One region of the Nitrosomonas cryotolerans ATCC 49181 genome, then DNA from elsewhere that is predicted to be linked to it. Evidence: predicted binding sites of a transcription regulator. Region 1 holds the regulator's gene; the other holds the start of a gene.
The links. Region 1 encodes sigma-54, which starts transcription at its own class of promoters, with help from an activator protein. Its sites were predicted from a motif close to TGGCACNNTTCCTGCT; they were not measured.
Positions count from the first base shown of each region.

Region 2: the regulator sigma-54 is predicted to act here: its motif matches at 1,935-1,950, upstream of pepA (flocculation-associated PEP-CTERM protein PepA).

Region 1 is NZ_FSRO01000001.1:1,904,991-1,921,876, reverse strand. Features, by position in the region: gene BUQ89_RS08575 (AsmA family protein) at 1-1,239, shown strand, start outside; gene mutY (A/G-specific adenine glycosylase) at 1,258-2,337, shown strand; gene BUQ89_RS08565 (5-formyltetrahydrofolate cyclo-ligase) at 2,385-3,068, shown strand; gene tnpB (IS200/IS605 family element RNA-guided endonuclease TnpB) at 3,065-4,198, opposite strand; gene BUQ89_RS08555 (flavin prenyltransferase UbiX) at 4,326-4,946, opposite strand; gene hprK (HPr(Ser) kinase/phosphatase) at 5,115-6,062, opposite strand; gene BUQ89_RS08545 (PTS sugar transporter subunit IIA) at 6,049-6,516, opposite strand; gene hpf (ribosome hibernation-promoting factor, HPF/YfiA family) at 6,655-6,981, opposite strand; gene BUQ89_RS08535 (RNA polymerase factor sigma-54) at 7,001-8,455, opposite strand; gene lptB (LPS export ABC transporter ATP-binding protein) at 8,510-9,232, opposite strand; gene lptA (lipopolysaccharide transport periplasmic protein LptA) at 9,273-9,824, opposite strand; gene lptC (LPS export ABC transporter periplasmic protein LptC) at 9,870-10,433, opposite strand; gene nadA (quinolinate synthase NadA) at 10,726-11,823, shown strand; gene BUQ89_RS08510 (endonuclease/exonuclease/phosphatase family protein) at 11,942-12,694, shown strand; gene clsB (cardiolipin synthase ClsB) at 12,691-13,863, shown strand; gene BUQ89_RS08495 (L-threonylcarbamoyladenylate synthase) at 14,862-15,875, shown strand; gene BUQ89_RS08490 (HAD family hydrolase) at 15,862-16,632, shown strand.
Region 2 is NZ_FSRO01000001.1:1,344,683-1,361,568, forward strand. Features, by position in the region: gene BUQ89_RS06035 (nitroreductase family protein) at 1-1,048, shown strand, start outside; gene pepA (flocculation-associated PEP-CTERM protein PepA) at 2,039-2,884, shown strand; gene BUQ89_RS06045 (N-acyl amino acid synthase FeeM domain-containing protein) at 3,467-4,372, opposite strand; gene BUQ89_RS06050 (aconitate hydratase) at 5,569-8,427, opposite strand; tRNA gene BUQ89_RS06055 (tRNA-His) at 8,619-8,693, opposite strand; tRNA gene BUQ89_RS06060 (tRNA-Arg) at 8,753-8,829, opposite strand; tRNA gene BUQ89_RS06065 (tRNA-Pro) at 8,870-8,946, opposite strand; gene tnpA (IS200/IS605 family transposase) at 9,065-9,481, opposite strand; gene BUQ89_RS06075 (RNA-guided endonuclease InsQ/TnpB family protein) at 9,512-10,744, shown strand; gene BUQ89_RS13510 (hypothetical protein) at 11,066-11,470, shown strand; gene dksA (RNA polymerase-binding protein DksA) at 12,205-12,627, shown strand; gene pnp (polyribonucleotide nucleotidyltransferase) at 12,741-14,876, opposite strand; gene rpsO (30S ribosomal protein S15) at 15,006-15,275, opposite strand; gene BUQ89_RS06100 (dynamin family protein) at 15,733-16,886, opposite strand, start outside.

The DNA of each region.
Region 1 (16,886 bases):
ACGATTGTGTATATCACTACAGCTTTGAATATAAATAATTTCAAACCACTAATTGCGCAACTAATAACAGAAAATAAACAACGCGAACTCAGGATCGAGGGTGACATCAAGCTGACACTTCACCCCAAACTGGGTATTAACCTGAGCGGAATTTCTCTAAGTGAATACGGATGTAAAAAAATATTTGCATCAGCCGAGCAAGTCCATTTATCACTATCATGGCCGGCCTTATTCAGGAAACAATTAATCGTAGATCAAATTACGATTAGAGGACTGAAAACCAGATTGATTCGTTTTAGCGATGGCAGTACTAATATCGATGATCTGATCAATAGTGACAAGAAAAGCAGACAGATCGAATTTCAATCAAGCCATGTTCATCTGAAAAATACGGCGCTTATATTTCGTGATGAAATAAGTCAGAAGGAATTTGCACTGGTCAATTTAGACCTTGAGGCTGACCACATCACCAGATATACACTAAATAATCTGAGACTAACCGCAATCGGCAGAATCAAAGAGCTCGATAACAATAATGGTAAGCACTACTTCAATATTGCGTTTAATATGAAGGGAGCACGACTGCATAATGATAAGCTAACCAGCAGTAGAATCGATCTGACAGGAAAAACTATTCACTCCGAATATAACTGGATCGGAAAATTGACCTTATCCAATATAATCAGCACTGCTAGTCATTTTAAAGGCGACTTGGCCGTCATTCAATTCGCATCAAACAATAATGATCAAAACATTCAGATAAACCTTGCTACTTCACTGATAGGAAACCCAAGTCGCCAGCAATTATTTCTGCCACACTTAACGACTATTTTGAATATTTGCACGCCTGACATACTTAACCAATGTATCGCCGGGCGCTTATCAGGTGATCTTTCCATTGATGCCCTTTCCGAAATAATGCGAGTAAACACCGTTGGTACATTGGAAGACAGCACGTTTAAGACCGCATTAACAATAACAAATTTTACTCAGCCAGCATTCATCTTCAATGTAGATATCGATAAACTAGATATCAATCAATTCTTGCTACCGATTCCAGGAAAAATAAACACAAAGAAGATAACCAGAAACAACTCGGATTTGAACAGATTATTCAATTTATCTTTTTTGGAGAATCTAAATGCGAATGGTTTGATCCATATTGGCATACTCCAAACCGGCAATATTAAATCATCTGGCATACAGTTTAAAATTCAATCTGATTCCATGCCAAAGTAAATTATAATACAAATATTTATGTCCAACATTGCTGCCAGATTAATTAATTGGCAAGAACAACATGGCCGTCATCATCTACCTTGGCAGGGCACACACGACCCTTATGCGATCTGGCTATCCGAGATTATGCTGCAACAAACGCAGGTAGGTACGGTTATCCCTTATTATCAGCGTTTTCTGCGATATTTCCCTGATATACCCAGCCTTTCTCAAGCGCCACTGGACGATATATTGTCATTATGGAGTGGTCTTGGCTATTACTCACGTGCAAGACATTTATATCAGGCAGCGTGTATAATCGTCCGTGATTATCATGGCACATTCCCCAAGGAAAGAGAGCTGATTCAACAACTCCCTGGAATAGGCCGGTCTACCGCCGCAGCTATTATGGTTTTTGCATATGGCCATCGCAGCGCGATTCTAGATGGAAATGTTAAACGTGTTTTCTCGCGTTATTTTGGAATAGACGGTTATCCAGGCAAAAAAAAGGTACAAGATCAGTTGTGGTTAAAGGCTGAGGAATCGTTGCCCAACGGTAATTCAAAAAAGTGTCATCAGGTTTATACACAAGCATTAATGGATCTAGGTGCGACAATTTGCACACGGCATAGACCTCAGTGCCATGATTGTCCACTGCGATCCGATTGTGTTGCATTCAAAGAGAAACGTACAGATCAGCTACCTACTGCTAAGCCACGCGTATCCTTGCCAAAAAAAGAAACTATATTTTTAATATTACTCAAGCAGAAAAAAATACTGTTGGAGAAACGTCCAGACACCGGTATTTGGGGTGGATTATGGTGCCTACCGGAAATACATCTAGAAGAAGATATCGGTGCTTATTGTACACAGCATTTCAAAACAGAGGTAAGACCCCTATTTAATTTTCCACCTTTAAATCACACATTCACTCACTTTAAGCTGCGTATTCATCCTAGATTACTACGTATCACCTCACAAATTGATACCCAGCAAGAAGGAAAAATCTGGATAGAACCAGATGAGGCATTAGACAAAGCAATTCCAACACCTGTACGGAAACTCATAAAACAATATGTTCATTCTGATAACTCAATTAACAACACTGAATCTGTCTGAGTCAGCATTATCTCCGCATCGTTTTTATACATATCCGAATAGAGAAAATGGATAACTGGATAACATGGAGAAAACATCAGCGTGCCAACCTGCTAGCACGCAGAGAAGCTATTCCGGAAGAGACACATCACAACTGGAGCATAGCGATATCCAACATGCTCAAGCAAGGCTTTCCCATTCTTCAGAAAATGAATATTGGGCTCTATTGGCCATTCCGTGGCGAATATGATCCACGCCCTGCCGCAAATTATTTTAAGCAGCGGGGCGCGATACTGGCATTGCCAGTCATAATACGTAAGCATGCGCCATTATGTTTCCAAGAATGGTGGCAGGAGGCACCGATGAAAGATGGGGCCCATGGAATTCCTGTTCCGGATAATACCAAACCCATAGTAATTGATGCCGTGATTATACCGGTGGTCGGTTTTGATCAACAGGGCTACCGTCTTGGCTATGGTAGTGGTTATTATGACCGTACACTGGCGGAAAGTAATCCACGACCGCTGATTATTGGTGTAGCGTTTGAGACACTACACCTAGATAATGTTTATCCTCAGCCACATGATATTGCTATGCATTTTATTGTTACCGAGGCTAAGATTTATCAAACATTAAATAATAAATTAATTCCAATTTCAATTAACCAATGCGCTATGGAGAACACCTTGACTGCTCCCCTCCGTAAACGAAGGGGATTCCCAATTCAACGAATCCAACCCGGACGCACCTAAATGCAAACAGGACTTATAGATTCTCCAAGGGCTGACACCGCCAGTCCAGCGGCCAAAACATTACGCGCTGCGTTGATGTCTCGATCATGGATTGATCCGCATTCCGGACAAGTCCATTCACGCACATTCAAAGGCATCTTGTTTACGGTATGCCCACATCCCGAACAGCGTTTGCTGCTTGGATACCATCGGTCAATACCTACAAGCTCTCGCCCGTACCACAGCGACTTGTATTCTAATTGCCGCACAAATTCACCCCATCCTGCATCGGAAATTGATTTTGCGAGGCAACGATTTTTCTTCATATTGCTAACAGCTAAAGACTCTACAACTATCACTTGGTTTTCGTTCACTAGCCGTGTTGAGAGTTTATGTAGAAAGTCTTTACGAGCATCAGCAATTCCTGCATGTAGTCGCGCTACTTTCAGTCTGGCTTTTTGTCTATTGGCCGACCCTTTGCGCTTTTTAGATAGCTTGCGTTGCAGCTTAGCAAGCCTGGTTTCATTCTTTCGTAGCGTGTTAGGAGACGCAATCTTCTCGCCCGTAGAAAGAATAGCGAAGTGCGTTAATCCTAAGTCAATGCCGACTTTGCCGCTAACCCTTGGCTTTCGCGCAACAGAGTCGTCGCAAAGCATAGAAACATGGTATCGACCCGCTGAGTCTTTAGAGACTGTTGCAATCGTTAGTTTTGTTGCCTTAGGAAGGGTGCGCGACCATCTGATATTCAGTGGATCTTTCATCTTCGCCAGTTTCAGAGACTTACCGTCCCACTTGAAGGCGCTGGACGTGTATTCAGCCGATTGCTTCTCATGCTTGCTTTTGAATGACGGGTATTTGGCTCGTTTGGCAAAGAAATTACCAAATGCCGTTTGCAGGTGGCGGAGAGATTGCTGCACAGGAACACTGGAAACTTTGTTCAGCCATTCAAATTCAGGCTCTTTTTTTAACTCGGTCAACAAAGAGGAGGTAGCATGATACCCGATTCTTTTTTTCTCGGTATACCAAGCATCAGAACGAACGCGCAACATGCGATTATAGACAAACCGAGCACACCCGAATGTTTGAGCCAGAATAGTTTCTTGCTCAAAAGTTGGGTAAAACCTGAATTTGTATGCGCGCTTAATTTCCATTAACACACTGTAACAGAAATAGGTGAAAAAACAGGCTTTAGTATCAGCGAAGCTGACTCCCTATCCATCCCCGGCCTTAAGACCGGGGTTTTCCGGAAGTTGAGATGATAAAGTAAAGATACTTCCACTAACTTAGTTGTGATTCACCCCAGCGTGGTGTTAATGTATGCGTTACACCCAGCTGATCCAATATGCGCGCAACAACAAAATCAACCATATCCTGTATAGTCTCTGGATGATGATAAAAACCCGGATTAGCCGGCAGGATAACAGCACCGCTACGCGCAAGTTTTAACATATTCTCAAGATGGATGATCGAAAATGGCATTTCGCGCGGAACCAATATCAGTTTACGATTCTCCTTCAGCATCACATCTGCAGCTCGTTCAATCAGCTTCTGGTTTAATCCTGCTGCAATGGCTGCTAGCGTACCCATCGTGCAGGGACAAATAACCATCGAATCCGCAGGATTAGAACCCGAAGCAACCGGTGCAAACCACTCCTCCCGTCCGAATACGCGTAATTGCCCTTGAGCTAACCCGAAATAATTATTGAAAAATACTTCTGCTTCTTGAGCACGAGATGGCATTATCAGCTTCATTTCCTGCTGTGCAACAATTTGGGCTACTTTTGAATAAAGTAGGTATACAGAATTGCCTTCAGCCAGCAACATTTCTAACAGGCGGATTCCATACGGCATACCAGAAGCTCCCGTGTAAGCAAGCGTGATGGTTTGAGAATTTTTCATTTTTTACCCGATGAGACCTTTGCAAAACCCCAATAGTTGAAAAATTAACTCTTTATAATCAATAGATTAGAAACTTTTGGCGAGAAATTTTTCAAAAGTCTCCCGATATATACGTAAGCTTAGAACCAACTCTACAAATACGATACTGTACTAAATAATTCTTCAGGCTTATTCTGCTTGAACATCCCTCATTTCTTGATCATGCCGTTCAATAAAATCTTTAGTGCCGTCAATACCTCTTAACTGCAAGACATAATTACGCACTGCGGCCTCCACTAATACAGCTAAATTACGGCCTGCAGCAACAGGGATAATAACTTTGCGAACATCCACATTCATAATGTTTTCATTCAAATTACTTAAAGGTAATCGCTCCAATAAGTTGGCATCTGTACCACCTGAGTTTTGTAAATGTACGATCAATTTCATATTTTTCCGCCGACGTACTGCCGTTTCACCAAAAATAGTACGTATATTCAACATTCCCAATCCACGTACTTCAAGAAAATCACGTAACATCGGCGGACAGCGGCCTTCTAATGTCTCCGGCGCGATACGGCGTAGCTCTACAACATCATCAGCTACTAATCCATGACCACGACTTATCAGCTCCAAAGCCAACTCGCTTTTACCAACACCGCTCTCTCCAGTTATTAATACGCCCATTCCCAGCACATCCAGAAGTACGCCATGCAAACAGCTAGATGGGGCCAAGACATGCCCCAGATAAGTACGCAACAACCAAATTACTTCCAGACTCGGATAAGGTGAACACAATAAGGGTATAAGATTAGTGCTTGCCATCGCTCGCATTGAAACCGGCACTTCCCCACCGTCAGCAACAATAATACAGGCGATTCCGCTTTGGGTTAATTGCTTTATTTTATTTTCAAGGGAAGTAGGATCTAATTGATTTAGATAATTAACTTCAGCATTACTTAATACCTGTATCCAATTAGGATGTATAAAATTGAGATGGCCTATCACCCCTTGTCTAGATTGAGCAATAGCTTCATCATTGAGTTGCTTTTCACCTCCTGCCTGTCCCTCTTCCCAGGTTAAACCCAGCTTCCCTTTTTTATCATTAAATAATTGCGCTATACTAATTTGAGGCATTCGGTGTCCAATCAACAATAAGCTTATGAATCTCTACAGCATCTTTACTACGTAAAAGATTTTCGCGAAAACTCCTATCACTGAACATCTGTGCCAACTCACTGAGGATTTGCAAATGTTTATCAGTCGCTTTTTCAGGAACAAGCAGAATGCAGGCAAGATTCACTGGTTGACCATCAGGCGCATCAAATGGGATTGCCTCTTTCATTCTAACCAATGCTGCTACAGCTTCACGCAATCCTTTAATCCTACCATGTGGAATGGCTACCCCTTGACCAAGACCAGTAGAACCCAGTTTTTCACGAGCAAACAAGCTATCAAAAACCTGACTACGCGCCACCTGTAATGTGTTCTCAAATAATAATCCAGCTTGTTCAAATACGCGTTTCTTGCTAGCAACATCTAAATCAACGATAACATTGGATAGCGGTAATAATTGTGAAATGAGATTCATAGAAAAATAAAGTTATTTCCGTTAAATGGCAATGAAGTATTCTTTTTCTTACTTATTAGCCCTACTACAAAAATTATCTTGGCCAAATAAAAGCCATAGTCATCATTCTCAATAATGTGAGTTATATTTAAATTATTTCTATATCTCAAAATCCTGGTCTTTCAATGCACCTTCATTGCGACGCTCCAGGTTCTTCTCTTTATGTTTAAGTATTTGTCGATCTAGCTTGTCTATCAGGTTATCGATTGATGCATACATATTAGTACCATCCGCTTCAACAAAGATATCCTTTCCCCGCACGTGCACGTTTGCTTCAGCTTTTTGTCCATGTTTCTCCACCGACAATGTCACTGTAACATCGATTACATGATCAAAATGGCGCGTGATTTTATTTATCTTAGAAATAACATATTCGCGCATCGCGGGCGTAATTTCTACGTGGTTACCAGTAAGATTGAGATTCATTATGTCTCCTTAATTCCTATTAAAATGACTTACGAAGATTAGTCGGGGGAATTTGCATTGACTCCCGATATTTTGCTACGGTACGACGAGCCACAACGATATCCTGTTGTCCTAGAATTTTTGAAATCCGGCTATCACTCAGTGGTTTTTGTGGATTCTCAGTTTTTACTAATTGCTTAATTAACTCACGAATGGCGGTAGCAGAGCAAACACCACCCGTATTTGTCGCAACATGACTGCCAAAAAAATACTTAAGTTCAAATATACCACGAGGAGTATGCATAAATTTTTGAGTGGTCACACGTGATACGGTTGATTCGTGCAAATTTAGATTATCGGCTATTTCTCGTAATACAAGTGGACGCATAGCCACTGCTCCATATTTAAAGAACTGTTGCTGGCGCTCAACAATCGCACTGGACACACTCAGGATGGTACTGAAACGTTGATGAATATTTTTAATAAGCCATTTAGCTTCGCTTAACTGGCTAGCCAATCCATGCGCTGAATCATGATGACGCTGGTTCAGTATATTGGCATAAAGACGATTAACACTAAGACGTGGAATAGCATTTAGATTAAGATTCGCCACCCAGATTCCATTCATTTTTTTTACAATCACATCTGGCACAATATAACGCACATCTTCAGAGTTGAATATTGCTCCTGGGCGCGGGTTAAGATGAGTAATCAATTGCTGAACTGAACGTAAACAATCATCATCGCAACTCAGTAATTTTTTAATCTGGCCAAAATTCCGTGATGCCAGAATTTCTAAATATTCATTTACCAATAATAACGCTTGATCGCGATAAGGCGTCTCAACTGGCTGCAGCTGTAACTGTAACATAAGACATTCTCTCAAATTACGTGCTCCAACTCCAGATGGGTCTAGATGCTGTAAGTACGCAAGAGCAATATGCATATCATCCATATCGATTTCAAGCTGCGGCGGCAATATCTCAACCAATTCCTGCAAATCCTGAACAAGATAACCATCATCATTCAGGCTATCAATCAACAAACCTACGATGCTCTTATCGCGTTCAGAAATCTGACTTTGACTAATTTGTACATTCAAATGCTCGCGTAAACTAATCGGCTTTGCAGCCAATTGCGGCAGCTCATATTCATCTTCGCGCGAGCCATTGTAAAAATCATGGTCTTGCTTCCAATCAGATTCATTGTTCTGACTCATCACTGTCGTAGTCATATTCTCTACTGAAATGACCTCTTTAGCTGCGTCATCCTGGAAGTCCGACGAATCTGACATGAGCAATTCTGAATTATTACCTGGTTGCACATCTCTGTAATCAGAGCAATTATCCCATTCCAGTAACGGATTCTCCTGCATTATGCGTTCTATTTCCTGACTTAACTCTAGCGTAGACAACTGCAACAATCGAATGGATTGCTGTAGTTGTGGTGTAAGTTTTATTTGCTGTGATAATTTTAGCTGGAGAGTTGGCTTCATTACTTTAGTAAAACAGCAGTTACATGTAACCTCGGATTAATTCAAACATCATCTTTATAGTCGAAAATGTTCTCCTAAATATACTTTTCTTACACGCTCATTATAAATAATTTCATCAGGCTTCCCGTTAGCCAAGACCGTTCCCTCACTGATAATATAGGCTCGGTCACAAATTCCTAATGTCTCTCTCACATTGTGATCAGTAATGAGCACACCAATATTACGTTCCTTAAGAAAACGGATTACTTTTTGTATATCAATTACAGCAATAGGGTCCACACCTGCAAAAGGCTCATCCAATAGAATAAAGCGTGGTTGTGATGCTAATGCCCGAGCAATTTCTACACGGCGGCGCTCTCCTCCAGACAAACTAATAGCAGGATTAGTGCGCAAGTGACTAATATGAAGATCGTTTAACAAATCATTTAAATGTTTTTGTATCTCATCAGAGTTAAAGTTCTGTAACTCCAGTACAGCGAGAATATTATCCTCTACAGATAAGCGTCGAAAAATTGATGCTTCCTGGGGTAAATAGCTGATGCCAAGGCGAGCACGATGATGAATCGGCATCTGGCTTAAATCATGGCCATCCAAATAAATACCTCCCCCATTAAGCGGCACTAATCCCACAACCATATAAAAGCAGGTTGTTTTACCTGCACCGTTAGGCCCTAGCAAACCAATGACTTCACCACTCGCAAGAGAAAAAGAAACATCGTGCACTACTGTACGCGACTTATATTGCTTTTTTAAATGATTAGCTTCTAATTTACTCATTTCCTAGATCTAAAGCTCGGTCATCGATTAGCATGAGGTTTTACGGCGTATCCGTATCTGCGTTATCAGGTTTATTCTTCGGTTGAATCACCACCCGAACTCGATTATCAAGACCCGTTTCAACACCTCGTTCGTTGCTCCCGATCACCTGGAAAAATTCGCTGTCCATATCATAAGAGATATAATCTCCTTGAACTTCATCCAATCCACGTTTTAAGCGTGCCTTCCTAAACAATTCTATCTTGTCAGTTTTATTGTCCAACTCAACTCGTTTACCCCATCCCTCAATATATTCATTCAGTCCATCACGCTTCTGCCGAAAACTAACGAGATCTCCCCAAGCAGTCGCATATCGAAAACCATAAGCATCCTCTTTCATGACCACTTTGTCAGCACGAATAAGCAGCGTTCCCTGAGTGAGTACGACATTACCTGTGAATACGCTAATTCGATTACCATCTTTTCGATTGACATCTTCCACGGTTGCACGATCAGCTTCTAAATGAATAGGCTTATCGCGATCAGCACGCTCAGCCAAAACGGTCTGTGTAAAAAACAGACTGAATAAGAAAGCTAGAAAATGAGTCTTCATATATTTTTTATTAACAAATCGCCAGCTAGTGTTTATTAGTCAGTATCATTTATCAACAGCTCGCACGCGCGATAACAATTGGACCATACCAGTACGATTATCTAATTCAAACCCAATTGCATCAATCGTAGTATTTGACCTGGAAATAGTTACAGATTCGCCCGTCTTGGCAATATTTTCATCCGGAATAAGATGCAAAAAACTGGTCACCATGGTTATCTTATCTTTTTCATCATCTGACCCTCTCAATATCGTCACATGACCGGTAAGATAAATATCTTCTCCGTTACCTAACAATTCAGCCCGATCCGCAACCATTCGCATCAACGGTTTGCCCGGTTGAGTACTCATAAAATGTATTTTTTCTAGATGAGTAATATCCTCATTTAGATAGTGAAACATTTTTTCTGCAAAATAAGTTCTGCTCACAACTTTCTCATGATCCATGCGAATTCCTGAAAGATTTTCCACAATATAATCAGGATGACGATACGCTTCATTATCTTGCGTTATCGCTGCGGGCTGCACCGCTTGATCCAGCCAGAACGTCAATAACACAATGATAATCAGAAGTATCAGGGGAAAACTGAGATGCAGGCGATTAATCATTTAAATTTAGAATGCATCAATCTATTTAGAATCTAAAATTTTGAATATCAGTCTGACTCCAATAGCAAGAATGTTTACAAAACAAATTATACCAGAACTCATGCGCTATACATGATAGGGCAGCATAGCGTATTTAGCCTAAAAATCCGTTTAATTGACAACTGGCTATCTCATATCACTACATTCGCCGAGATCTCGCCCCATTCGCTTGTATATTTTTAAATCCCAAACTTGAATATGTATCCAAATGTGTTAATGTTCCTTTTTAGACGTAATAAATAAAGAAACGGTCATGTATATGGAAGCCATTAAGTTCGAGCATTTTGATCAGATGCAAGATGATATCTGCGCACAACGTATCACTGCAGCCAAGAATAAATTAGGAAAGCGCGTCATTATATTGGCGCATCATTATCAACGAGCGGATGTCTATAAATATGCTGATCTTACTGGCGATTCATTGAAGCTTTCATATCTTGCCGCTCAGACTAACGCAGATTATCTGGTATTCTGCGGCGTACATTTTATGGCTGAAGTCGCCGATATTCTCTCTAGCTCAGAACAAACTGTTATCTTGCCTGATCTTGCAGCCGGCTGCTCAATGGCTGATATGGCAAGTCTCTCCAAGGTGGAGCATGCTTGGCGTGAACTTGCCGAGATACTCGATCCTGAAGAGGTCATTACGCCCATAACTTACATTAATTCAGCTGCTGATTTAAAGGCTTTTTGTGGCGAGCATGGCGGCATCGTCTGTACTTCTAGTAATGCCACCAAGATTCTAGAATGGTCCTTTGCGCAACGTGAAAAAGTCTTGTTCTTCCCAGATCAGCATCTCGGTCGCTGGAGCGGGCACAAACTAGGTATTCCACTAGATGAGATGTTGGTTTGGGATTTTGATGAGCCAATGGGCGGCCTTACTCCAGAACAAATAAAAAAAGCTAAAATTCTACTATGGAAAGGACACTGTTCGGTACACCAGATGTTTCAACCACAGCATATCCTGCGCTTTCGTAATCAATATCCAGATGGACTCGTAATTTCTCACCCAGAATGTAGTTACGAAGTATGCAAAGCATCGGACTACGTGGGTTCTACTGAATATATTATCAATACAATAAGCAAAGCAAAAGCAGGGACTCGCTGGTTGGTTGGAACAGAATTGAATCTGGTCAGCCGCATCAGTGAAGAATTCAAATCACAGGAAAAAATAGTACAATTCATGTCACCAATGGTTTGCATGTGCTCGACTATGGCACGAATTGACCCGCAACATCTAGCTTGGGCACTGGAAAATTTGGTTAATGAAAAAGTAGTTAATCAGATAAAAGTACCCGTAGACGAATCAAAATTGGCAAAACTTGCTTTGACTCGAATGCTAGAAATATCATAGTCACATATCAGTGTAAAAATACTTAAGCACAAGTAATTAGCAGCTATGCCCATAAAAATATTTTTTGTTCCGGAACAACTTTGTAGTTATCAGACTATTCAAAGTTACTATTTATTCCGTGCTTGATAAATTACATATTGCCACATATAACATCCATAAAGGTTTCTCAAGCTTCAACCAACGTATCATTGTCCATGAGTTACGTAAGCATTTACGAGCACTCAATGTTGATATCGTTTTTTTGCAAGAAGTCGTTGGTCATCATACAGCATATGCTGCTCATTTTAAGAATTGGCCAAGTCTTTCCCAATACGAATTTCTGGCAGATTCAGTCTGGAGTGATTTTGCTTATGGAAAGAATGCGGTATACGATGAAGGCCATCATGGTAATGCAATTCTAAGCCGCTACCCCATCATATCCAGTGAAAATGAAGATATTTCCATGCATCGTTTTGAAAAACGGGGCATGCTTCACTGCCAAATTAATGTACCCGGTTGGCATGAAAATCTACATTGCATCTGTGTCCATTTGGGATTGTTTAAACGCGGACAACGCAGACAATTACAGGCACTCGGTAGGCGTATCCAACAAATGGTGCCATCTCAAGCACCATTAGTGATTGCGGGCGATTTCAACGATTGGCGTGAAATGGCCAGCTATATTTTAGCTGACGAGCTGGGTCTAACAGAAGTCTTTGAATCTACCCGAGGCAGAGCAGCACGCAGCTATCCCGCTGCATTGCCAATGTTACGTCTAGATCGCATTTACGTACGCGGATTTCACATAAAAACGGCGCATATTTACCAAGGTGATCCATGGTCAAAAATATCTGATCATGCCGCATTATCAGCTAAGGTAATTCGCATATGAGTATCCCCCGTTTTATAGGTGGCAACAATATTACCCTCCTACATAACGGCGTAGAATATTTTCCAATGTTGGAAGCCGCTATTGATGCAGCACGATATGAGATACATCTTGAAGTCTATATTTTTGAATATGATGCCACTGGTACTAGGATTTCTGACGCACTCAAACGAGCGGCACAACGTGGGGTATCTGTTCATTTATTATTAGATGGCTTTGGTTCCCAAAATCTACCGAAAAAAATAATACGAGGCATGCTGAATGTAGGAATAAAAATACTTATATTTAGAGAAGAGTCTTTATTTTCAAAACTGCGGCGTTATCGATTACGACGCATGCATCGTAAGCTCGTGGTGCTAGATGCGCAACGGGCATTTGTCGGAGGAATCAATATTATTGACGATCTCCACAATCCTAAGAAACTCACACCTCGTTTTGATTATGCAATTCTGATTGAAGGACCACTTCTTATTACAATTCATGCGGCAGCCAGACGCTTGTGGTTGCTGGTAGCATGGGCACACTTTAGAAAGCGTTGGACAAATCATATTGCCTTACAACCCACTGATAAACCTTGCGGCAACCAACTAGCCGCGCTTGTAATACGCGATAATCTACGTCATCGACGTGATATTGAAGGCGCTTATCTGCATGCAATCATTCATTCATATAGCGAAATCATCATTGCTAATGCTTATTTCTTACCAGGCAGGAACTTCCGCCTTGCTTTGAGTAGAGCTGCCCAACGTGGTGTGAAGGTTATATTATTATTACAAGGTAGGGCTGAATATCGCTTGCAATATCACGCTACACGGGCACTATATCGAAACTTACTCGATGCAGGTATTGAGATTTACGAATACAATAAAAGCTATTTACATGCCAAAGTTGCCGTAATTGATCAGCATTGGGCTACCGTTGGTTCCTCTAACATTGATCCCTTTAGTCTATTGCTTGCGCGCGAAGCTAATGTGGTTATTAGTGACCAGTCATTTGCAGCCACATTGAGATTGAGTTTGAAACAAGCGATCGCTGAGGAATCCATACCGGTATTACGATCAAACTGGGATGGCCAATCCTGCTATAACCATACAATTAATTGGATTAGCTATTATATTGTGCGTATGATGCAAGGATTATTAGGCTATAACTGGGAGGATAGTAATTCCTAATTCCCAGGAAAACTGCATTCCATAATGTGCCTATTTATTATTTTGACTGCTTCCATTCATACATTCATAAAAGAAGGGAATTTTCAATTCAGTGACTGTAGCCCAAGAGCACCCAAATACAAGCAGGGTTTACGCGATCTCCAAAGACTAGCCTCGCCAACCAGACCGCTAGACATTACACACTGCATTGATGTTATGACTATGGATTACTTTACATTTTACACAAACCCCTGTTCGCGTACATAACGACAGCCAGGTTAATGTATATACAAAAAGAGACCTTTGCAAAAGTCTCAAAAAATATATCGATTACTTAATGGATACCGCTTATTTATATCGATCAAAATATGCCCATATCACGGCAATATCGGTATTCAAGCTGCCGAGCGAACTCAAACCAGCTATTCACCGGTTCGGTTTAGTGAATTTAAGGTTGGCTTCGCTTTTACAGAACAGGCTGAGTCCGCCGATTTATTGCTTGTTGAGAGGACGCCCAAGTATATTCAAGCTGATTTTTCAGTCCAGTCGACAAACTGGTCATTTCGTAATGATCGATCTCCTCCTCCCGCTGATAATGAATGTTTGGGCGCAAATGCAATCTATTGTCATAACGAAGCGGGCGCAACCAAATGTAGTATGAAAATCATCCGAGCCGACAAACCAAAACTGCCTCCTTACTTCCCCAACTTGAACACCAGGAATTTTTTGGAGGTACCGATAAATAATTACTCAATTTCGTTTTATACTTGTATCTAGTCAAGCAGCATTACAGATCCTGCAGCCAGAAGTAACTATTTAATACATTTAATATTCTTCCTCGAGTTATCCTTGTTTTAACATTGCCATCAGAATAGTTTGAGCGTTATAACCGAATAAAATAGAATATAATCAATGAGACCTTTGCAAAACCCCAATAGTTGAAAAATTAACCCTTTATAATCAATAGTCGAAAACCTCTGGTGAGGGCTTTTGCAAAAGCCTCTCAATATTCATATAAAATGACTGTGCTAACTTCAGAATTGCGTGATCAGATTATTCATGCGGCAGATCTATTACGAAAAGGTGGAACAGTTGCTTTTCCAACGGAGACCGTTTACGGTTTGGGAGCAGACATATCTATTCCGTCTGCGATACACCAATTATTTAAAATAAAAAACCGGCCCGTAGACCATCCGCTAATTGTCCATTTCTCAAATATATCTCAATTACATTATTGGGCAGAAGAAGTGCCGGAATCTGCATGGCAACTTGCAAAACATTTTTGGCCTGGACCACTTACACTCATATTACAACGCAGCCGCCATATACCCAACAGTGTAACAGGCGGCCAGGATACGGTTGGATTACGCATACCGAATCATCCTGTCGCATTGACCTTGCTTAAAGCTTTAGGCAGCAGGAAAGCACTGGCTGCACCATCAGCTAACAGATTTGGGCGCATAAGTCCCACAACAGCGGCGCATGTTCAGGAAGAACTTGGCCAAACAGTTGATATGATTCTAGACGGAGGACCCTGTCAGGTTGGTTTAGAAAGTACAATTGTTAGCTTTAGCGATCAGACGGCTATTGTATTGAGACCCGGTGGCGTCCCACTAGCAGCACTTAAGAGCGTTCTGAATGAGCGCGTCATTCTGGCAGACAGAAATAACTTAACCGTACGCGTATCAGGCACACTCGCTTCACACTATGCGCCATCCACCCCACTCGAGATTCTTTCATCTGAATCTATATGGCAACGCGCTCTTAATCTGGAAACGCAAGGGTTGCGGGTAATTATGATATTATGCTCCGTTGCAAACAAAACGCAATCAACGAGTAGAAACATTTTGAAATTTTATTTACCCCAAGAATCTGGGGCCTATGGCAAACAATTATATGCAACATTGCGTCGCTTTGATCATAAAGGCTTTGATCGTTTATTAGTAGAAGCGCCGCCAGATAGTACGGCATGGCTGGCCATTAATGATCGTCTACAACGTGCAAGTTATAATACATTAAATGAACACAAATAACGAACTACGCGCAGTACTTTTTGATGTTGATGGGACATTAGCAGATACAGAACAGGATGGCCACCGCACCGCTTTTAATGCGGCATTTAAAGCGTTTGGCCTTGACTGGAACTGGAATATTGAACTTTATGGTGAACTGCTACTTGTCACCGGCGGCAAGGAGCGAATCCGTCATTATATTGAAAAATATGCACCCCACGAACTAAATAAAGATAAATTAGATAGCTGGATCGCCGACTTACATCAGGCAAAAACCAAATACTTTGAAATATTACTCGAGCAGGGAGAAATTCCATTACGCCACGGTGTTGCTCGCTTAATTCACGAATTACATAATCAAAAAATTAAGCTTGCCATTGCAACAACCACGACATCCGAAAATGTCACTAATCTGTTGAAAGCAACCTTAGGTGAAGATTCCATTCACTGGTTTGATATTATTGGTGCAGGCGACATTGTGCCTAAGAAGAAACCGGCACCAGATATTTATCACTGGGTACTCGATCATCTTGAATTGACGGCGCAACAATGTATAGCTATAGAAGATTCAGAGAATGGGTTGAAATCAGCAGCTTCTGCAGGACTGAATACCATCATTACAGTTAATGACTATACGCGTTCACAAAATTTTAATGGCGCTGCTGTTGTACTTTCAGACTTAGGGAGCCCTTCCAGGCCATTTGATGTCATTATGGGAGATACCTTTGGTAAAAAATGGGTAGATGTGCAAATGCTAAATAATTTAATAAAACATTAAATAAATTTATTATTTCGCAGATCTATATTATGAATACAGCCTCTCGATGTGACTGACCCGATGTTTGACCTTTTTTCTCCAAAATAAAATGTCACATGAACTGACTACGGCATACAGGATATTCGATTTACCATTTAGAGAAAACAAAGCATGGTCAAGAGACAAATAGTAACCACGGCTTAGGTCAACAAGCTGATTTGTCTGCCGTATGAATTTAATTATAATGATTACTTGAATTTGTGTTTCAATAAAAA
Region 2 (16,886 bases), 560 kb from region 1:
TATTCTCCAGCTTGCTCGCTGGGCGCCGAGTGGTGATAACACACAACCCTGGCGATTTGAGGTCATCGACGAACGCCATTTAGTGGTACACGCATTTGATACTCGAGATCATTGTGTCTATGACCTGGATGGCCATCCAAGCCAGATTGCTCATGGTGCGTTGTTGGAAACGCTCGCTATCGCTGCCAGTGCGCACGGCTTGCAAGCGATATTTAAACGGAAACCTGAATCGGAGGATACGCATCCTGATTATTCTGTGGAACTATTCTCGGATGAGCAGCTGTTGCCGGATCCTTTGTTGCCCTATATTGAGCATCGTTTTGTACAGCGTCGCGCAATGCGTACTACACCGCTTACCGAATTACAAAAACAGGCGCTGCAAGATGCTGTTGGAAAAGATTACACTGTGCGCTGGTTTACAAGCGGCGGACAGCGTTGGCGCTTGGCCAAGTTAATGTTTGATAATGCAAAAATTAGGCTGACACTGCCAGAAGCTTATACTGTTCATCGCGATATCATTGAATGGGGGACTCGTTTCAGTGAGGATAAGGTACCGGATCAAGCGTTGGGATTGGATGCGGTGACACTGAAATTGATGCAATGGGTCATGGTAAGCTGGAAACGTGTTCATTTTTTTAATACTTTTTTAGCCGGGCATTTAATCCCGCGGCTTGAGATGGACCTGATTCCAGGTATTTTTTGTGCGGCACACTTCGCTATTTTGTCTCATAAAGCGCCCGAAACGATAGATGACTACGTGGCTGCAGGCCGGGCAACTCAGCGTTTTTGGCTTACTGCAACTAGCCTGGGGCTTGGTTTGCAGCCTGAACTAACCCCCTTGCTCTTTTCTCGCTACGTACGTGAGAAAAGGCGTTTCTCTCAATCGGCTGCAGCCTGGTCACAGGCACAAATGCTCGCTGAGCAATTGAATCAAATTTTGGCAAATGATGCGCCCCGTACTTTATTTTTGGGACGAATTGGGTTGGGTGCCTTGTTTGGCGCGCGTTCATTACGTTTGCCGTTGTCACGCTTAACGGTTCCAGACTAACGAGGAAGCGTGTGTAACGCTTTTTCCATGCGAAAAGAATGATCAGATCGAAGAAACGTTCTAATACCGGCTTGGAAGGGATTGTTTAATGTGAGTGCGCTTGGCTGTCTGATGAGTACCTTTCAAATAAGAAGCTGCTTGCAGAGAATCTGGATGATTCCGGGTAGCATAAGACATCAAAATTGATTTGAACAACCTTACCAATTGATTAGCCGGGGCTGCAAGCTGGGTCCAATGTGATTTTTCCGAATTTAATTACAAAATAATCTGAATCACTCGATATCGGTCTGTTGTTTGTGTCGAATTTTCTTACACTCTTATTTTGATTGCTATTTCTTGAGCCAAAAGAATGAACTGGTTTTTTTAGTCATCGCTCGTTTCTCGCCTATATCAAATAACTGTAATATCTGGGATTACCAGATTCTGTTAACACTATCTAAGTGCTTCGACAATAAAGAGCGAAATGGATAAATGAGAGAAAGATGGAGACTTTTGCAAAATCCCTCGCCAGAGGTTTTTTACTGTTGATTATAAAGAATTAATTTTTCAATTGCTGGGGTTTTGCAAAGGTCTCAGATGATATCCAGTTTGCCGAATCTGGAGAATATTCGACGAGATGCCTTGAGCTCGCGGAATAAGCTTTCGATGTCATTGCATTTTTTGTACATGACACGGCACGTAATGTCCGATCTGTTGGTGCTGGGTTTCGGTGATTCCTTATACTACGCTAGATAGTATTAACAGGCCTTAGATCCAATAAGAGTGGCAATTTTAGTCGCAATTATTCAGTTTTTATGTCGAATTTTTTTACACCTTATTTAGTGTTCCGTTATTCCTATAGCAAGATAATCTTGTAATAAGCTGTTTATAAAATAGATATATTTAATGGCATAATATTTGCTTTATATATCTTACATGGCTAGTTTTTTCTAGCCATTCGACACGTTGGCTCTGGTTTATTTATCGCAATTCAATTTAAAGGAGTAGATTATGAAATTATTATCTAACTCGTCGAAACATTTAATGGCTGGGGCATTTGTGGCGGCGGGATTAATCTTAAGCAGCTCAACAGCCTTAGCCTCACATATCCCGAGTGGTTTGTCGTTTGCGGAAGAATTTACCGTTAATCCTGGTGCAGTTGGTGAGGCAAATGCCTCTTTTAATGCACGTTATATCGATTTTAGCTATACAGCTGAAGTAGATCAAACTGGTTTTACATTTGCAGAAACCGGCGGTGGTTTTTTTGGTACTTTTCGTAATAGTTTAGGTGGAGCTCCAATTCTTGGAACAGGGTTAGGAGTAAATTATCAACTCTACGCATTGTTTAGCGGAAATGGAACTACCGCAATGGCACCGGGATCGGGCGTAGACGGTACGTTCACTGGTTTTTCGGTTGATTTTTTTGTGGATCTGTCCTTGGATACCGCATTTGGCCTGTCTGGTGGTTCTATAGTGACTACCGCTGGTGCTGGAGAGGATATAAAAGTCCTGTCAGGAGTGTTGGGATCACATAGCGGTGGATTTCATGTTTTCCCGGGGTTGGCCGCAGGTGATTTTAATGTGGAGTTTGATGCCACACCTGTAGGCGGATTTTTTGGTGGTACGGCTTTTGCTGGTGGCTCTACCGTGGGAGACTTTAATGGAGTCAATACCAGTGTAACGGGCGTTGCTCTGCCTCCTAATAATTTTACTGACGCAATAATTATTGGTTCGGGAAATACAAGCTTTTCACCAGTACCAGTACCAGAGCCTGGCATATTATTCTTATTGGGCATTGGATTAGTGGGTATGGGTTTTGTTTCCCCTCGGGCAAAAGAGAAGCAATTTGCCGTTTAAGCAAGTCCGATCTGGGCAGGAAATTAATCGAGAATAAGTGTTTATTCTCGATTCTTATTAAAATCTCGGAGAAGCCCTGAGATTCAGACCGGGGAAGTAAAGAAACAGTTTAGGTTTGTCGTATCGGATGCAGTTTGAATGCCAGTTGCTGTGGTATGGACGTACCCTGATCGGCATAGATAAAGGGTGTTATTCATTGTTCAAGCGATGAATTCCTGTGCAATCATCTCACCTAATTGCATTAAGTGTGTGCCATAACAATGATAATCAATTGGCTAATCTTGGAAATAACGTAAATCTTGTATGTATTTAGGTGCATTCAGATTACAGCTATTGAATTGGAAATTCTTTTCCTCTAGGAAAGGGGTAGATATAACCTGATATCTAAGTAATACAGAAAATCGCGATAATAAGCAGTGAGTTTGTGCTGCATATGGTTTGCCTGATTTCTTAGTAGAATACTGGTGAGATATGGAGCATCCTTGCTTCGCATGAGACTTGGAATGTCTGGCAGAGCAAAGCCAGGGATGAATAGTTGAAATCCGTGAAATTAAATAAAAAAATAAAAGCGTTTAATCTTGTTTAATTACATGCTGCTGTAGCTTGTGATTGGTTATAGAATTGTTGTTCAATCAACCTGGATTTCATTCGGTTAGCGATTCTTCTCTCTTCGTGTTCGGTAAGAAAGTGAGCGTAGAGGGATTTTTGCTGTGGTTCTCGGGAGCCAGCCAAGCAAGCAATTTGTGCCTCTACATAATCCAGTTTCAAGTGTAACAATACGGCTGGCGCATTAACACGTTGGCATATTCGTTTCTCGCCAATCTGATGAAATCCTAATATACGTTTATAGTATCCGGCATGGCGTGGATTAATTTCAATAACAAAATCGGTCGCTTTGTTGATGATGCGTCCACTGATATAAGCCAGATTAAATAGAAAAGCCAGTAATCTTTTAGAACTATGCAATGGATTGATAGCAAGTTTTGATAGTTCGCAGACCTTCTTACCCTTTGCGCGGAGCATATCAATTTCCCGTTTATAAAGCTTATCGGCAAGTAGGCCCTTATTTGAGTCGACAGCTAGCGTCAGTGTACCAAAGAGAGTCTGGCTGTTAGATGCTTCAAAAGTAACCTGATTGGGATCATATGAAAGGAGGGTTGTATTTTCAGTATGATAGCCGCGGGAAGTATACATGCGTCTAATCAGTGTGCTGGTATCAAGCCGTTGCTTGAGAGAATTAACCAAATGAATACTGTAATCGTTCTGTTTCAGAAGATATTCTTGTTTTTCATGGGTAACAAATTCTTCGGGTGTTGGAATATGATGGGTTGGATTGCTTCTGGCGGGAAGTTGTAGCCGTATTTTATCAGTATGTGACTTTTTATTATTGGGTGAAAGTAAGTTAGAGCGGAAGGTGGTTGTCTGAGATTGGATAAGGTGGATAGCATTGGTTTTTAATTTATGCGTTGTCTGAACTATATTTCTCATTTATCTTCCATTTAAAATAGTTAATTTTGGGAACTATAGAAAGGATCTAATCTATATAAGTACGATTTCTATATAATAATAATTATGCTGATGACTAATTATTAGCTGGTAATATCATCGTAAGTTCCTTTATCTAACTTGATAGAGGTGATACTTTATAAAACCGAAAATCTCGGAAAGCCTGTAATTCTAATTTATATGTAATTAACAAGCAAGAATTGGGCCATTAATTTTTATTAATTAATAATCAATAAGTTGTAATATTTTATTAAAATCAGGGAATGGTGAATTGTTGTTGATTAGATGTGTATTTTTGTTCTTATACAGTAACTATATGATCCGTATGAATTCTATTTGTCTCTAGAAAGAGACAGATGATGCGAGGAAACAGAGTGTTAGCTTGACAGGACTGTATTGTTTGGATAATGAGCAAATGAAGAATATGATTCTGAGAGATTCTGTTTAGTTTTTATTATTGTTGATGTTGATGTCGATTCCCGGTTTAAAATATAGGGCTAGCTGACTAGTCAACCAGCTACCAAAGCCATTGTTCTCAAAAATCGGATAGCATATGAGAACTCAATAGCCTGGAAATCTGCTCTTGATCAGGAATATAGGTTGCCAGGCAAGCATTAATATGGCCGGAATATGTGAAAGGGGTGGCGCTTTAGTTATACGAAGCGAAGCAGCCTTCACGATAAGTATGTGTGTTGGTTATTGTGGAAATGGAATGCAGAAGAATGCAGAAATAAATAGCTAAACGATGCGAATAATTCAGTGCATGACAGGCACAGTAATCAATTTTTCCATTTGAATGGATAGAAAGCAGGTCGACATCAAGCTGAGAAAAATTAAGTCAACATGTTGATAGCTGTTTTTTTGTCTCTAAAAGAAGACAATGCTATGCAAAAAATATTGGATTGAGTCAAAGAAAATAATAATACCAGTGTTTTTTGTCAAAAACATTGCTGCGTGAATGTATCATCATAGCAATAGCACTTTAAAAGACCGCTGCATAACTGTGTTTTTGAGCTTTTCTGATTACTTGCAGCATTGATAAAGCAAACACTTAAAAATCTTGCCCAGTCCGAGATAACCAGTTATGCAGCGGTCTTTTTAATATGAGCATTCCCAGATAATATTAAAGTTGCCTCGATCCAGGTGTTCCGAGGCAACTTTGTAATATGTTATATGAATTAAGCTGTCATTAGCTCTCTCAAGACATAGGGTAAAATGCCGCCGTGCATATAGTAATCGACCTCAATTGCGGTATCAATTCGGCAGAGTAGTTCAATTTTCTGTTGTGTGCCATCTTGTTTATGAATGACAAGTATAACGTGTTGTTGGGGCTGAATATTATCGAGATTGAGGATGTCAAATTGTTCATTGCCTTGAATTCCAAGTGATTGGACTCCATCATTGCTCTTAAATTGTAAAGGAAGCACTCCCATGCCGATCAGATTGCTGCGATGTATACGTTCAAAGCTATTGGCAATCACGGCCTTGACGCCAAGTAGCTGAGTTCCTTTGGCGGCCCAGTCACGACTTGATCCTGTACCATATTCTTTACCGCCGAATACCACCATGGGCACACCTTTCGCTTGATATTTCATGGCAGCATCATAAATACTCATTTGCACATTTTCAACATTACCATTTTCTTGATAAAGAGTGATGCCGCCTTCACTATCTGGAATCATTAGGTTTCTAATACGTACATTAGCAAAAGTGCCGCGCATCATGACATCATGATTGCCGCGCCGTGATCCATAGCTATTGAAATCAGCCTTAGATATCCCATCTTGAAGTAAATATTTTCCTGCAGGTGAGCTATCTTTAATTGCGCCAGCAGGGCTGATATGATCGGTCGTCACCGAGTCGCCAAATATGCCCAATGCACGTGCATTTTTGATCTCGCTAGATTGGCTGGGCGGTGTTAATTGTATGGAGAAGCTGTGAAAGAAAGGAGGCTCAGCAATATAGGTTGACTTGGGCCAGTTGTAGACTTGACCGGTTGTTGCAGATATATTGTTCCACAATGGATGATCTTGGGTGAGATTGCTGTAGAGTCGCTGAAATGTTTCTGCATTGGTAGCAAATTTCATTAATCTCTGGATTTCCTCGTTACTTGGCCAAATATCGTGCAGCCAAACGGGTTCATTATTCTTGCCAATACCCAACGGCTCAGTTGTGAGATCCTTTAATATCGTTCCTGCAATAGCAAATGCCACGACTAAAGGTGGTGAGGCGAGAAAATTAGCGCGAATATTAGCATGAACGCGGGCTTCAAAATTGCGGTTACCCGAGAGTATAGCTGCACATACTAAATCATTCTTTACGATAGCTTCTTCAATCGATTCAGCCAGTGGACCGGAATTGCCGATACAGGTAGTGCAGCCATAACCTGCCAGGTTAAAACCCAGTTGCTCGAGATAAGGTAATAATCCAGTCGCAGTGAGATATTCTGTTACGACTCGTGAGCCCGGTGCAAGGGATGTTTTGATATGGCGTTTGACGGTCAGCCCTTTTTCTATTGCTTTTTTGGCTAGTAATCCTGCTGCTATTAATACACTTGGGTTGGAAGTGTTGGTGCAAGAGGTGATCGCCGCAATCAATATGTCACCATGACCCAGATCAACGGCGTCATTGAGTGTATGGGTGGCAGAGTCTGTTATATCTGGTGTTGGATGGTTGCTGACCATTTCTGATACATTTCTGGCGCTCCCGGGTGGTAGATAACTTTCATCTTGATTGCCGTAACCAATATTTGTGCAAACTTCTGTGCTTCCATCGTGATGGTCCCGGATTGAATAGCGTTGATTTAAATCTGTTGCTTGCTTATCATAACCATTCTCAGCTTTGGGTTTGCCAAAAAGCGCGGTGAATTGGGATTTAATGTGAGTAAGATCAATACGATCTTGCGGGCGCTTAGGACCTGCTAACGAGGGTGCAACTGACGCTAAGTCAAGTTCCAGTTCCTGGCTGTAGTCGATATCGCCTTTACGTGGAATGCCATATAGTTTCTGTGCTTTGAAATAAGCTTGAAATGTAGTGACCTCTTCGCTGCTGCGTCCTGTACCTTTGAAGTATTCAATGGTGACATCATCAACAGGAAAAAACCCCATGGTGGCGCCATATTCAGGTGCCATATTCGCAATGGTAGCCCGGTCAGGCAGGGTCAGCGAGGCAGTCCCTTCGCCAAAGAATTCTACAAATTTTCCGACTACATTAGCGTTACGCAGCATTTCTGTGATCGTTAATACCAAATCTGTAGCTGTAACACCATCACGTAACCGACCGGTGAGATTTACACCGACAACATCGGGTGTTAGCAGATATACGGGTTGACCGAGCATTCCTGCTTCTGCTTCAATGCCACCTACACCCCAACCAACAACCCCGATAGCATTAATCATTGTTGTGTGTGAGTCGGTCCCAACTAAAGTATCTGGGTAAATCACTCCGTTTTTCTGATGTACGCCGCGCGCAAGGTATTCCAGATTAACCTGATGTACAATTCCGATGCCTGGCGGTACCACTTTGACCGTATTAAACGCCTGCATTCCCCATTTAATAAACTGATAGCGCTCATTATTACGGGAAAACTCTATTTCCATATTGTGTCTGAGTGCATCCTTATCGCCATAATAGTCAACCTGTACCGAGTGATCAACGACTAGATCAACAGGTACTAATGGCTCGATGAGTTGGGGATCTTTCCCCATTCTCACCGCGGCACTGCGCATGGCGGCCAGATCTACCAATAGCGGAACGCCGGTAAAATCCTGTAGTACGATGCGAGATACAACGAAAGGAATTTCATGAGTGCGGGTTGCATTAGGCTTCCACCCAGCAAGTTGCCTGACGTGTTCTTCGGTAATTTTTTTACCGTCAAAATTACGTAAGACCGATTCCAGTACGATGCGGATTGAAACGGGCAATCGTGAAATCTTACCAAGACCTGATTCCTCTAGCGCGGGAAGTGAGTAGAATTGCACATTTTTACCCTGGGTACCGGGGCACTCTTTCAGGCTGTTAAATAAGTTATGGATCATGATGCACTCCTTAGAAATACGCTAGGTCACTAACTGTTCAAACAATCATTATAGAGATACTATAAAGTTCGAATTGAATAAAGTTCAAGTTGAATAAGGTCTTATTTGAGAAAGAAAAGATACTGATCTATACCGTTTTATTAAAGCCAGTAGATAGTTTAATATTTGGATAGAGTCTGTGTGTAATCAGATGGGGTGGCTGATGGGGATCGAACCCACGACAACCGGAATCACAATCCGGGACTCTACCACTGAGCTACAGCCACCATTAGAAAAATGAATCGAGTACTACGTGTCGTTCAACTAGATATCAACTAGAAATATATGGTGTGCCCGACAGGAATCGAACCTGTAACCCCCAGCTTAGAAGGCTGGTGCTCTATCCGGTTGAGCTACGGGCACTACTCAAACCGGGCTTGCCTCATATCTCAAGGCAGAAAATTGGTCGGGGTGGAGAGATTTGAACTCCCGACATCCTGGTCCCAAACCAGGCGCGCTACCAGGCTACGCTACACCCCGGAAAAGGCGATACTATACCTCCTTAGAAACAAAACGTCAATTTTATGCGTGTTTTATCAAATAGCGCGTAAAACTTCGTCCTTCAGGGCGGAGATATAAGCGCACAGGCGAAGCCTGTTTAATGCGGTCTTTGCTGTTGTTCAATATATTGCTTAATAATCGAGAGTGGTGCTCCACCACAACTACCCGCAAAATAGCTTGGACTCCAAAGCATATTACCCCAAAGCTTATTTTTAATTTCGGGATAATTCTTTTTGCGAATAAGTCGGCTTGAAACGCCTTTCAAACTATTTACCAAGTTAGAAATAGCAATTTTTGGTGGATAGTTAACTAAAAGGTGAATATGATCATGCTCACCGTTAAATTCCACCAATTCTGCTTCAAAATCCAAACACACGTTTTTAAATATTTCTTCCAAATCAATTAATACCCTTCCGGAGAAAACATCTCTACGGTATTTTGTTACAAAGACCAAATGAACATGAAGATTAAAAACGCAATTTCTTCCTGTTCTTACATCGTTATTAGCTTGCATAGACCAATTCCTTTTTGTATAATTATAACCATGAAACAGATTATACGCAAAGCCTTTAAATTTCGACTCAATCCAAATTCTGACCAAGTACAGAAGATGGTTGAGTTTGCGGGTGCTAATCGGTTTGTTTGGAATAAAGCCTTAGCAATGAATCTGTTCAGATTAGAGCAGAAACAGCCATTGCTTTGGTACAACGAGTTGTCATTTTGGCTAAAGCTATGGAAATCCTCAGAAGATTATGGATTTCTAAAAACCGTTCATTCTCAACCGTTGCAACAAGCCTTAAAAAACTTAGAAAAAGCGTTCAAAGACGGTTTTGATAAAAAACAGCCTTTAAAACGGATTCCAAAATTCAAGAAAAAAGGTTTGAGTGACAGCTTTCGTTATCCACAAGGATTTAAGCTGGAGCAAGAGTCTAGCAAAGTGTTCTTGCCTAAAATCGGTTGGGTGAAATATCGTAATTCACGCCAAGTCATTGGTGACGTTAAAAATATGACGATTTCCCGTAAAGGCGGTTATTGGTACGTGTCGATTCAGACTGAGTACGAGACCGAGCTAAAGCGTCATAGCTCAACCAGTATGATTGGTGTTGATATGGGCGTTACCCGCTTTGCAACCTTGTCAGACGGCTCATACGTAGAACCTTTAAACAGTTTCAGAAAGTTATCAAAGAAACTGGCTTTTGAACAGCGTAAGCTGTCTAAAAAAGTCCGTCTCTCTGCTAACTGGAAAAAGCAGAAACAAATCATTACCCGACTGCATGAGCGTATTGCCAATGCTCGTTTAGACTTCTTACACAAAACCTCAACCGAAATCAGCAAAAATCACGCAATGGTCGTAGTTGAGAATTTAAAGATAGGAAACATGTCTAAGAGTGCCAAGGGCAGTGTTGAAAAGCATGGTAAAAACGCCAAAGCGAAATCGGGTCTAAACAAATCCATTCTTGACCAAGGATGGGGAATGTTCGTTTCGTTCTTGGAGTATAAACAGGCTTGTTCAGGCGGGGATGTATTGAAGGTAAACCCTCAATACACCTCTCAAACCTGCCCTAGATGTCAACATGTTAGTCGTGACAATCGCAAAAGCCAAAGTGCTTTTGAATGTACAGAATGTGGATTTAAAGCCAATGCCGACTTGGTAGGTGCCTTGAATGTACTTGAGCGAGGACATCGCTTGTTAGCCTGTGGAGTTGAAACGTTAGTTTCGTCTAAGAAGCAGGAACCAGTAGGCAGTAGCAATACAAACCTACTCTTAACGGCTTAATAAGTCGCTAGGAATCCCCTTCGTTTAGGAAGGGGAGGATGTCAAACGTTAATTTTTTAGAGGGAGGGATTGTTTTAACAGACTGAGCGGAAATCCTCTCCGTTCAGGGGGAAGGATAAATAGCGCGGATGCCGCAGGCGCCCTTATTATCGGTCAATCTGGGGTTTGTTGCTCGATGTACTGGCGAATGATGGCAGTTGGCGCGCCACCATAAGAGGCCGCGAAATAAGATGGTGATCAACAGCGCGCAGTGCGCCGTATCCCGTATTGCTGGCAAGTGGTACGCCAGCATTCAGACCGAGCGCAAGGTTTGAGCAGCCGGTGCATCCATCCTTATTCATTGTGGGTTTTGACACAGGTGTTACGTTATTTGCTCCACTTTCGGATGGCACGATGTTTGAACCGGCCAAGGCCTTCCGCAAAAACGCGGCAAAGCTGGCGAAAGACCAACGTGGGCTGAGCCGCCAGGATGAAGTGTCAAAGCCAAAACGGGCCTCAATAAGTCGATTCTCGATGAGGGCTGAGGTGAATTCCGCCGCCAGTTGGAATAGAAGCAAGCGTGGCGTGGCGGTGATGTGCTTGCCATCAATCCGCGTAACACAAACCGGACGTGCTCGGCCTGCGGCCATATGTTTGCCGAGAATCGCACAACGTAATCCAAGTTCGCGTGTGTCGAATGTGAGTACACAGAAAATGCAGCCCTCAACGTGGCCATCAATATTCTAAGGGCAGGACATGCCCAGCTTGCCCGCCAAGTGAACGATGCAGTAATGTCGTCAGGAACAAGAGCTGACCGAAGTCATCTACCCCATTCCGGGGTAGATGCAGCAGAAATCCCCTGTCTTTAGACGGAGGAGGGTGTCAAATAAATCGAATCGCCTATCTTATTACCCTGTATTTTATGACTTTGCAGTCAATTCAATTTCAATTCCATTTTTAGGTTTTATCAAAGTTTTCGAAAAACTCCGGAATTCGGATCGGAGAGATAAGGAGATGGTTTTGATCTGCCATTTTAGTGGTTTTTACATTACACAATGGGCGGCGATGTTGTATGTTTTGTGAGATAAGGGTGTGCTCTGATTGGTATTAACCTCCCCTTCGCCAAAGCGCTGTTCGAACTGTGATTATACCGTACGGCAGATGTCGTCAAATATACGCAAATGTTCTGTTTTGAATGTGGGATAATTCGTGCCGCAACATCAACGCAGCACATCATATTCTAGCCGTCGAGCTGGCGATGGCTAATCCTCTGAAGATAGGATAAGGCCCTGTTTATACTCAGGTACATTTGGGTTGCAATGATTAAACTGGAAATCCTTTTTCTTTAAGGGGAGGAGCAGCCAAAGAATGCAGATAACATGGTGTGCTGACTACTTGTTGTATAATGGGCTTTCTGGTAAATAGTATGCTTTTTTGTACATTAAGAGAATTCAACAGGAGCATTTAACATGCCACAAAATATGCCTCAAGAGTTATATAAACAAGTGATTCCCTATAAACCAAAAAAGGGAGAGGACTATATGAGTCCAGAGCAGCTTGTCCATTTCCGTAAAATATTGGAAGGTATGAAAATTGAATTGGGGAAGGATATTGACCGAGCTGTTCATACAATGCAGGATGAAGCGACTGTTTTTGCTGATCCAAATGATCGGGCGAGTCAGGAATCGGATATGACACTAGAATTACGCAATCGTGATCGTGAGCGTAAATTGATTAAGAAAATCGATGAGATTATCGCTAAAATAGATGCTGATGATTATGGATACTGTGAAAGCTGTGGCATTGAGATCGGCTTGAAACGTCTTGAAGCCCGTCCTACCGCAACGCTCTGTATCGATTGCAAGACATTGGATGAAATTAGAGAGAGGCAAATGGCTAAGTAAATGGGTTAGTTTAGTTTTACACGCTGTTAATACTGAGCTTGGGGTGAAAAAGCCCTGTCTTTTCCGACAGGGCTTTTAATATTGAGGGAGATCAAACCATCACTGAATAATAATTATGAAATGATATTATCAGATTCTGGTTCTGGTTCTGGCTCTGGTTCTTCTGTAGTAACTGCTGCCTTCATACTGAGTCGAAGACGTCCTTTGTCATCAGCCTCTAGTACCTTGACGCGGACAATCTGACCTTCCTTGAGATGATCTGTAACATTATTGACACGCTCATTAGCAATCTGTGAAATATGTAATAAGCCATCCTTGCCGGGTAAGATGCTGACAATAGCACCAAAATCAAGTAACTTTAATACAGTGCCGTCATATATTTTGCCTACTTCAACCTCGGCAGTAATATCTTCAATCCGTTTTTTAGCGAGCTCGCCGCCTTCGGCGCTGACGCAAGCTATCATCACTATACCATCATCCGTAATATCAATAGTTGTGCCTGTCTCTTCTGTTAGTGCACGTATTACAGCGCCTCCCTTTCCAATCACGTCACGTATTTTTTCTGGATTAATCTTGATTTTAATGATACGTGGTGCATGTACAGAGATATCTTCACGAGTGGAAGGAAGTGCCTGTTTCATGATTTCCAGAATATGTATGCGTCCTTCCTTGGCCTGTATGAGCGCTGCCTGCATAATTTCTTTTGTAATTCCCTGGATCTTTATATCCATTTGCAGTGCGGTGATGCCTTGTTCTGTGCCCGCCACTTTGAAATCCATGTCGCCGAGGTGATCTTCATCACCAAGAATATCCGTCAGCACGGCAAACCGGTTTCCTTCTTTAATAAGTCCCATGGCAATACCTGCTACATGCGCTTTCAGCGGTACACCCGCATCCATCAGGGCAAGACAGCCACCACAAACTGATGCCATAGAGCTGGAGCCGTTTGATTCAGTAATTTCGGATACAACGCGTAATGAATAACCAAATTCTTCTGGAGTGGGCAGTACCGCAATTAAGGCTCGTTTTGCTAAGCGACCGTGACCGATCTCGCGACGTTTCGGAGTACCTACGCGCCCTGTTTCACCAGTAGCATAAGGCGGCATATTGTAATGCAGCATGAAACGGTCAGTATAGTCGCCTTGCAGCGCATCGATTTTCTGTTCATCGCGAGCGGTTCCCAGCGTCGCAACCACCAATGCCTGAGTCTCTCCACGTGTAAATAAAGCAGAACCGTGAGCGCGAGGCAGTATCCCGTTACGAATACTAATTGCCCGTACAGTACGCGTGCCACGTCCATCTATACGTGGCTCACCATTGAGAATCTGGTTACGAACAATTTTAGACTCAAGCGTAAAACAGGCTTCTTGAAATGGTTGGACACCCGGTCCATCGTCTGTGCCAACTTTTAACTCGGTCGATATACGTTGCCAGATATTATCTATGGCTTCAGATCGCATTTGCTTTTGTTTTAGCTTGAAAGCCTCACGCAAATCTTCTTCTGCTAGTTGTGCAATCTTCTCTGATAATTGGGTGTCTTTTTCTTCTGGAGTCCAGTTCCAGTCGGTCACGCCTGCTTCATCAGCGAGTTCATTGATGGTACGAATGACGGTTTGCATTTGCTCATGGCCGTACACGACAGCACCAAGCATTGTATCTTCAGATAACTCCATCGCCTCCGATTCCACCATGAGAACAGCTTGCTCTGTGCCCGCTACTACAAGGTTTAATTGAGTTTGTGTAAGTTCCGAAGTGGTTGGATTTAATACATACTCATCATTAATATAACCAATACGGGCAGCGCCAATTGGGCCGTCGAATGGAATGCCTGAAAGTACTAGTGCGGCAGAAGTTCCAATCAATGCCGGGATGTCAGCATCTACTTCATTGTCAGATGACATGACTGTAGCAACAACCTGTACTTCATTATAAAAACCGTCCGGAAATAATGGACGAATAGGGCGGTCAATTAGCCGAGAGGTCAGTATTTCCTTCTCAGAAGGCCGACCTTCCCGTTTAAAGAAACTACCAGGAATTCGACCTGCAGAATAGAATTTTTCTTGATAATCTACGGTTAATGGAAAAAAATCCTGCCCCTGTTTGACATTTTTTGCGCCAACCACGGTAACCAATACCACTGTATCGCCCATTGTAACCATCACCGCGCCATGTGCCTGCCTTGCGATTTCTCCTGTTTCCAGTGTGAGTTGATGGCGCCCGTAGGCAATGCTCTTCTTGATCGATTTCAATTAACAATCCTTTTTTTGATGAAATTATCCCGTCTTAGCCTTGTTTATATTCGATTTTTATAAGTTTTTTATCGGAAAAACTGCCTGCTCAAACATTATGTTATTACTTGGATTCTAATAGAATGCAAATTATTTACGTAAACCGAGACGTTCAATGAGTGTTCGGTATGCATTAACATTGCGACGCTTCAAATAATCGAGTAATTTACGACGGCGGCTAACCATACGTAACAAACCCCGGCGCGAATGGTGATCTTTGACATGCGTTTTAAAATGTCCAATCAAATCATTGATTCGAGTTGTTAAAAGTGCGACCTGAACTTCCGGAGAGCCGGTGTCTCCAGCATCTCTTTGGTAATCGTGTACTATCTGTGCTTTTTGATCGGTTGTGACAGACATATATTTTCTCCAATTAAATTGCTCAATGCAAAGAGTAAAGAGGCGGAATTTTACTCTTTAATATTACCCTTGTCCAAAACAGATCAGGATATTGGGCTATTTTAAGACAATTAGAAAAAGGAAATAAGTTTAATAAAATTATTGGGGGCATCATTGTAGTGAAGCATGTTGATTTTATGTGGTTTTAAAGAATTTTAACAATTTTGCAGATGAAAATAACAGAAACATGAAAAGCAGCTGCTCCGTTTTGATTAGGATAACAAAATAATTATTAGCGCTGCATTAGAAGCAATAGAAATGGGTAGGAGCAGAGATAAGTCAAATGATTGGCATATGTTTATGCCTGAATGAATTTGATGTTATCTGTGACCTCAATGATTACGATAGGCTTGAATAAATATTTTAGAACGCAAAATATAAATTCAAGCCATTGATTAAATTTTATTGATAAAAAATCTCAGGATTCTTGTGCTGGTAAATCTTCACCATTTTTATTATTGTGACCCGATGGATTGGTAAATTGGTCATTTAATGCTTGGATATAATCGTTTGCCTCGTTTACTACTTCCTCGATTATTTGTTGAGTTACCTCGTTCCACCCCGCCGGATTCTGGAAGAACATGGGGCGGTATGCTACAGTACTCTTGTTAAATGCACCGGTGTATTGTTTGCAGATATCGTGATTATCTCCCAGTTCCTTAGCAAGATTCCTGAGTATCTTATTAGCCACGAGCCTGCGGATGGAAAAATGAATATAACCCATACTACTCAATACTAATAGTAAAACAACGAGTGATGTTGTCTCGGCTGTCGGTATCCCTGCGGCGAGAACCTTTACCGAATTCCAGGAATGGGTCAGTGTTAAGGCCAATCCCGTTAGTACAGCTAATGTGCTAAATACCAGACTGTCAACCAGTATTACTCTGCTCTTCCAGCGTTGCAACATAGTGGTCAGCTTATTGGTCACTTGATCTTTAAGCACTTTCGCAGTGTGTTCGAGCTTGCCAACGATACGATAAGAACGTTCAATTTCAATTTGCTGTATACGGGCATCGATATCTGCCATGTCCTCTCTACGCTTTCTTTCATAGCGTTCCTTGACTTGTGGATCATCAATGGGGACACCTGAGTTGGGATCATAAATTCGGTAGAATCGGCCAGCGATTAAACCCACTTCTGCGAGCGAACGTTGCCAGGCTGAGACGACTTCTTCAGGATTATCTTCTTTGGCTGTTACATCCATTTGATTAAGAATGTAGAGAAACTTGTTCACATCTGCACGGTCGACACTAGCCGATACGAGATAGGCTAACGTATCCTGCATTGCCTTGGGTTCTGGATGGCGCGCATCAAAGAAAACCAATACTAGATCGGATAGATTAATGATGTGCTGTGTCAAGCGTAATGTTGATGCGCGCTGCTCATCTGCATCAAACCCTGGGGAGTCAATAAGAATTTTCCCTCGTATACTTTCGGACGGGCAAGTTTTTAATTGTAGATAAGCATCAATGCGCTGTTGTCCCGCTTCAGCGATTTCTTCAATACTGCGGCTGATCTGGAAAAATGGGAAACGTGGATCAGCGTCTAATGCCACACCCGGTAAAGTTTTAG